Linked DNA regions of Myxosarcina sp. GI1. The protein of the gene in region 2 binds, or shares a complex with, the protein of the main gene of each other region. Links are inferred from orthologs where the notes say so. Each region holds a gene or a part of one and is shown on either strand. Other genes may lie near its edges. The genes, in order: sufU and KV40_RS18385.

Evidence for each region.
Region 1: the proteins of KV40_RS18385 (region 2) and sufU are in contact, whole or in part, in a solved structure (PDB 5XT5), measured with the Bacillus subtilis proteins. The link is inferred for Myxosarcina sp. GI1 from one-to-one orthologs.

Annotation. Positions count from the first base shown.
Region 1 is NZ_JRFE01000019.1:130,442-133,759, reverse strand. The notes cover bases 324-3,309. They hold sufU (Fe-S cluster assembly sulfur transfer protein SufU), read right to left. Parts: upstream 2,043-3,309; coding sequence 1,605-2,042; downstream 324-1,604. Other genes in these bases: katG (catalase/peroxidase HPI), read right to left, coding at 2,281-3,309; KV40_RS14760 (TROVE domain-containing protein), read left to right, coding at 324-1,112. Outside these bases: more of KV40_RS14760, read left to right, coding at 1-323; more of katG, read right to left, coding at 3,310-3,318. UniProt on the Bacillus subtilis protein: Part of the SUF-like system that mediates the biosynthesis of iron-sulfur (Fe-S) clusters. Acts as a sulfurtransferase and thus transfers sulfur from SufS to SufB.
Region 2 is NZ_JRFE01000024.1:233,050-236,236, forward strand. Bases 52-2,906 are described here. They hold KV40_RS18385 (SufS family cysteine desulfurase), read right to left. Parts: upstream 2,183-2,906; coding sequence 920-2,182; downstream 52-919. Other genes in these bases: KV40_RS18375 (hypothetical protein), read left to right, coding at 154-345; mscL (large conductance mechanosensitive channel protein MscL), read left to right, coding at 434-910; sufD (Fe-S cluster assembly protein SufD), read right to left, coding at 2,193-2,906. Also shown: more of sufD, read right to left, coding at 2,907-3,187. UniProt on the Bacillus subtilis protein: Type II cysteine desulfurase that acts as the initial step in the SUF-like Fe-S cluster assembly pathway.

The DNA.
Region 1 (3,318 bases), on a different replicon or contig from region 2:
GAGGTTTGGCTTACCAGTTATTGAAATACCAACAGCGTCATGGTTTCCAACATCGCGATGCTTTGCGTCTGTTTCACGTCAAACCACCGACGATAGACCACGATCGCCTGTTTGAATGGGCGGTTAATGGTTGGACTGAGTTACCGTTGGCAATCGAGAGTGAAGCTCTGGCACAAATTTGGTGGTATGAATGGCTCAAACGCAACCCCGAACAGACTCATCGCGCGATCGCACAAGGTAAATTAACTCACGAAATGGCTGCTCCTGTAGGTAATATGGATAAACAGGCTTGGCAGTTACTGTTTGAGTCGATGCCAATTGGGGCAATGTTGCGTAACTTGGGTTCTCTAACTCAGTTAGAAGTGCTGACAGGCGATCGCCGCAAGAATTTAGAGAGAGTTCGAGCGGTATTAAACGACAAAAAGCATTTACGTCGCGGTAGAATTCACCCTATTGACGTGCTTAAAGCCTTAAAAACTTACACTTCTGGCGGTAAAATCGGTCGCAGTCAAAAAACTTGGACTCCCGTACCTCGGATTGTAGATATTTTAGAGAAAGCTCTAGAATTATCTTTTGAAACTGTCAAGCCGACCGAGGCGGTATTTTTACACGCGGTGGATATTTCTGGTTCGATGGCTTACAGCACTGTAAGTTCTATTGGCTTAAGCTGTTGCGAAATTGCCACAGCTATGGCATTGGCAACGGCTAAGGCAGAGAAAAACTACATGATTCGTGGTTTTTCGACTTCCTTTATCAATCTGGGAATTACACGGCGCGATTCATTTAGTTCGGCTTTAAAAAAAGCTCAAGATCGTAACTTTGGCGGTACCGATGCCTCGGTTGCCTATGACTGGATGATTAAAAACAAGTTCCAAGCAGACGTAGTTTGTTTTTGGACTGATAGTGAAAGCTGGGCGGGTAGAAAACATCCCTCTCAAGCTTTGGCAGAATATCGTCGTCTGGTTAATCCGCAGGTTAAAGCAGTGTATGTTACCCTCGCACCTTACCGCATTAATTTGGCAGATCCCAACGACAATCGAGTTTGGAATTTGGCAGGATTCGATCCTGGAGTTCCACGTTTGATTCAAATGTTGGCAACGGAAGACTTGTAACGGCATTTTTCGCACTTAGTAGTCCAGATTTAGGTATTAGCCCTTCTACTTTGTGGAAGTTGAGCCTGTCGAAACTCAGGGCTAACGCCGAGCGTAGCCAAAATATTAGACAGAGAGATAGGGAGCAGGGGAAAATTAGTTGGACTGAGATCCCCCTGCTTTCCAGTGCCAAGGCATATTTTTAAAAGCAAGTAACACAAGCTATACTTTTTCGTTTATTCTTATTGCCGACGTGGTTGCAGCCAACGAACTAGCTTCGAGAAAATGTCGCTAATAAGCTTTACCAGTCGCTGCAAAAATCCTTTTCTTTCTTCTGCTTTCATGATTTTGGTCGCTCTCTATGTTTAGTTGGACTAATGTTAATTGGTTTATTGGCAATAACAGTAATTCTGAAATATCATTAGCAAATCTTAAATAATATAAAAATGCGATGGCTATAGAAATAGACTAAAAAATAAAAGACATTGTTAGTATTTGCCTAAAAACTCAATTTTAAATTTTTGCCAAAGCAGCTTTCAAAGTATGCCAGGCTAAAGTCACACATTTAACGCGACTAGGATATTGAGAGACTCCTTGTAAAACCCTTAAGGTATCTAAATCTAGTGGCAATGGTATCTGTTCGATAACTGCCTGACGAACCTGGGATACAATTGCCAAAGCTTCTGTAATGCTCTTTCCCTTAACTACCGATGCTAAAAGCTCGGCTGAAGCCAAACATAAAACGCAACCATGTCCCTCAAATTTAATATCTTTAATACAATTATTATTTTTATTTAATGCCAAGGTTAGTTTAACTGTATCGCCACAATAGGGATTGTGACCGCATTCCTGTAAATCGACTGGATTGGTTATACCACGATGTTGTGGTTGTTTGTAACGTTCTAAAAGTATCTTTCGAGATAAATTGGAAGAGTGGCTAATATCGATCATTAGTAATGGTGTAAAAGCTTATTAGTAATAATAGAGAGAGACTAACATCACTCATAGCAGTCAAGTATGGCACTGTGACCGTACCAAAGTTGATATCTTTCCTGTTTCTGAATAAGCTTGGATAATTTATTTTCTGGAATTCCCTTAACATTTTTGCAAGTCTGCATAGCCTCAACTTCTGAAGCACCAGATGCTGAACCGAGGCTATGCTTTGAAATCCTGAAAGTTCTTGCTTAGACTAGCATAGGTCGAAGCGGTCGAGCATCATCACTTTATTCCAAACAGCAACAAAGTCTTTGACCATCCGCTCATGACCATCATTAGCACCATAAACCTCTGCAACCTGACGAAGCTCCGCGTTTGAACCAAAAATCAGATCGCACCGTGTCGCTGTGAATTTCGTTTCGCCCGTTTGGCGATCGTCAATGTTAAAAATCATTTCGCGATTGTCAATCGGCTTCCATTCGTAGTCCATGCTGGTCAGGACGCGGAAGAAGTCGTTGGTTAGTACACCTGGTCGATCGGTAAAGATGCCATGCTTAGAGCGATCCCAATTCTGATCGAGGGCACGAAGTCCGCCAACGAGAACCGTCCATTCGGGCGCGGTTAGCGTCAAAAGCTGTGCGCGATCGAGAAAGATCCGCTCTGGCTTCACCTTATAGCCAACAGCATCGTTGTGGTAGTTGCGGAAACCATCCGAGACTGGCTTCAGCCATTCAAAGCTTTCCACATCGGTCTGTTCTTGAGTTGTATCCATCCGACCTGGAACGAACGGAACACTGACATCGATCCCAGCATCTTTTGCAGCCTTCTCAACCGCAGCGCAGCCGCCAAGAACGATAAGATCTGCCAGGGAGACTTTTTTGTTACCCGACTGAGCGTCATTAAATTCTGACTGAATTTTCTCTAGGGTCGATAGAACCTCGCCAAGTTCCTGCGGGCGGTTTATCTCCCAGTCTTTTTGTGGGTCCAGGCAAACACGCGCGCCATTGGCACCACCACGCTTGTCGGAGTCGCGATAGTTTGATGCCGATGCCCAGGCTGCTGACACGAGTGCCGAGACGGAGAGTCCACTCGCTAAAATCTGGTTCTTAAGCGCGTTGATGTCAGCATCATCAACAACTTCATGGTCGAGCGCAGGAATCGGATCTTGCCAGGACAGATCTTCCTCTGGAACTTCTGGACCGAGATAGCGCACTTTTGGTCCCATATCTCTGTGAGTCAGCTTGTACCAAGCACGCGCGAACGCGTCACTAAAGTAATCGAAGTCATTGAG
Region 2 (3,187 bases):
CTTGTTTGATTTTTGAAAAAATTATAGAAATCTTAGAGCTTAGTGTTTGTTTCGACAGAGATGTACTTCATCGATCTAAAAATTGCTATATGTTGTTTAAATTAAACAGTTAACTGGGCATTCTAGTTAAGAAAATATTTTCTGAAACTACAAATGCAAATTCCAACTATATTAAGAGGCGATCGCTATAGCTTGTTTGTTTGTCAAAGTTCCCAAAATTTATATCATTTGAGCATCGTAGAGGGAGAGAACATAGTTCACAGCTTTGAAGGAATTTACCCCAGTTTGCCAACTGCTATTGAAAGAGGCAAATCGATAATTAAAAATCTTAAAAATTTGCAGTAAAACGCAATTATTTATATTTAATTTTCTCTTCTTCTGATAAAATCCTGTTTTATTATATTTCTCACTAATAAACTGAGGAAAAAAAATTATGGTTAGAAGAGGAGCGAGAGCTACGGGGGGATTTTTAGCAGATTTTCGCGATTTTATTATGCGCGGAAACGTTATCGATCTAGCCGTAGCCGTTATTATTGGTGCTGCTTTTGGCAAAATCGTCGAATCTTTGGTAGCAGATATTATTACCCCGGCAATTTTAAATCCTGCTATGAACGCGGCAGGAGTAGACCAATTAAGCCAACTGAGTGCTGGCGGCATCAAATATGGTTTGTTTATTGCCGCCGTATTAAACTTTTTAGTGATTGCCTTTTGTTTATTCTTATTAATTCGTGCTTTTGAAGCTGCCAAAAAAAGAGTAATGCGCCGAGAAGAAATTGCCGAAGAAGAAGCGCCAGCACCAGAAATATTGGCGCAAGAAAGATTGACTACAGCAGTAGAAAGGTTGACTGAGACTATCGAACGCCGAAATCCTGGTTCGGGTCTGGGTTCAGATCCAGGTCTGGGTTTGTAGCTATCTTGTCTAAGACATCATCGTAGTAAAAAAATCAATAGTCTCCTGCAATGCCACGACAAAAGCATCAATTTCAGCGCGAGTGTTATAAAAATACAGGCTGGCTCTAGCACTGCCAGAAGCACCAAAAATACGATGCAAAGGTTGAGTACAGTGATGCCCAGAGCGAATAGCAACTCCTTCTCTATCTAATAAAGTTGCCAAATCGCTGCCGTGTATTCCTTCAACATTAAATGCTACTAATGCCGCTCTACCTTTTCCGTCGGCGGTTGCAGGAGGACCATAGATTTTAAGTTGGGGAATTGCCGCTAATTTTTGATACAAATAGCCCGTTAATTCTTCTTCATAGGCATGAATTTTAGCCATGCCAATATTACTTAAATAGTCTACTGCTGCACCAAGCGCGATCGCTTCACCAATTGCCGGGGTTCCTGCTTCAAATTTATGAGGTAGTTCGCCATAGGTAGATCCTTCTAAAAATACCTCGTCGATCATTTCACCACCGCCCATAAATGGCGGCATTTCTAGCAGCAAATCTTTTTTCCCATAGAGAAAACCAATGCCAGTAGGCGCACACATTTTATGTCCCGACGCTACCAACCAGTCACAGTCAATTTCCCTTACGTCAATAGGCATATGAGGAACACTCTGACAGGCATCAATCAATACTTTGGCATTGTATTGATGAGCTAGTTCGACAATTTCTGTAACTGGATTGATGCAGCCTAAAGTATTGGAAACGTGAACAACAGATACCAGTTTGGTTTTATTAGATAATAGAGATTTATACTGTTCTAAATCGAATTCTTCTGTATCGGTCAACTGTACGTATTTAATTACCGCACCAGTTTTTTCAGCGATAAGCTGCCAGGGAACGATGTTGCTGTGGTGTTCCATGACTGAGAGAATTATCTCATCGCCTGGGTTAAAATTGGACAAACTCCAACTATATGCCACTAAGTTAATTGCTTCGGTGGCGTTGCGAGTAAAGACAATTTCTTCACGAGCAGCAGCATTGACGAACTTAGCTACTTTATCTCTAGCCGCTTCATAGGCATCAGTCGCCCTACCGCTCAAGGTATGTGCGCCGCGATGGACGTTAGCATTATCTTGCTGATAGTAATTTTGCAATACTTTTAGTACCGCCAGAGGCTTTTGAGAACTAGCAGCATTGTCAAAATAGATTAATGGCTTATCGTGAATTTGCTGCTGTAAAATCGGGAAGTCTTGACGCAGGCGATCGCCAAGAGTTGATTCTTTAATTAAAGTCATTATTTAAAGTTTACTTACTAATTTTTTGTTTAATAGTTTGGGCAACTTTAGCAGCTAAATTCAGTGGCAGGCGATCGCCTATCTCCCCAGCAAAGGCATCAATTAATAACTGACTGGCATCTTGCTGGTTTAAGCCACGACTGCGGAGGTAAAATATTTCATCTGCTTCTAATTGGCTCACCGTCGCACCATGAGAACATTTGACGTTATCGGCAGTAATTTGTAACTCTGGTTTGGTGTCTACTCTGGCTTTGTCGGAAAGTAATAGATTGCGATTTAGCTGCGAGGCATCGGTAAGCTGTGCCGTTTTGGGTACAAAGACTTTGCCATTAAATACCGTATGGGCGCGATCGCCGACAATACATTTATGCAGTTGATCGGTTGTGCCATAAGGTTTAGTCAGGGCAATGGTGCTGTGAGTATCAGATGTTTGTTCTCCCGTAGCAACCGTCAAACCGTTTAAGTTAGTAGTGGTTTGTTCACCCTGCTGCAATACTTCGGGATTATGACGATAAAGCTTACTACCAAAATTAATTTCATTGAGGGTGTAGCGGCTGTCTTTAGCTTGAGCCACTGCGGTTTTGCCAACATGAAAGGCGCGATCGCTTTCTTGTTGCCAGCGAGTATGCTTTACTTCGGCATTGTCTCTAACTACAATTTCCGTTACTGCATTGATAAAATATTCGCCAGTACCAGAATATTCTTCAATTAAAGATAAACTCGCTCCTGCTTCGGCTACTACTAAGGTACGGAGTTGAGAAAAACTTGCCGTTTCTTCAGCAGTTGAAATAAAAACTAAATGTATGGGAGTGTCTACGATGACGTTTTTGTTTGCCCAAATAACTGCTGCATTGGCAAAACCTGCGGTATTGAGAGCAGTAAAAACATCTTGTGCGCCATGCTGACGGGCAAAGTGTTCTGCTACAGGGTAGGTTTCTGGTATGTTTTGGAGACTGCCGACATATACGCCATCAGGTAATGCTGAAGTGTCGGATAAATCTGCAT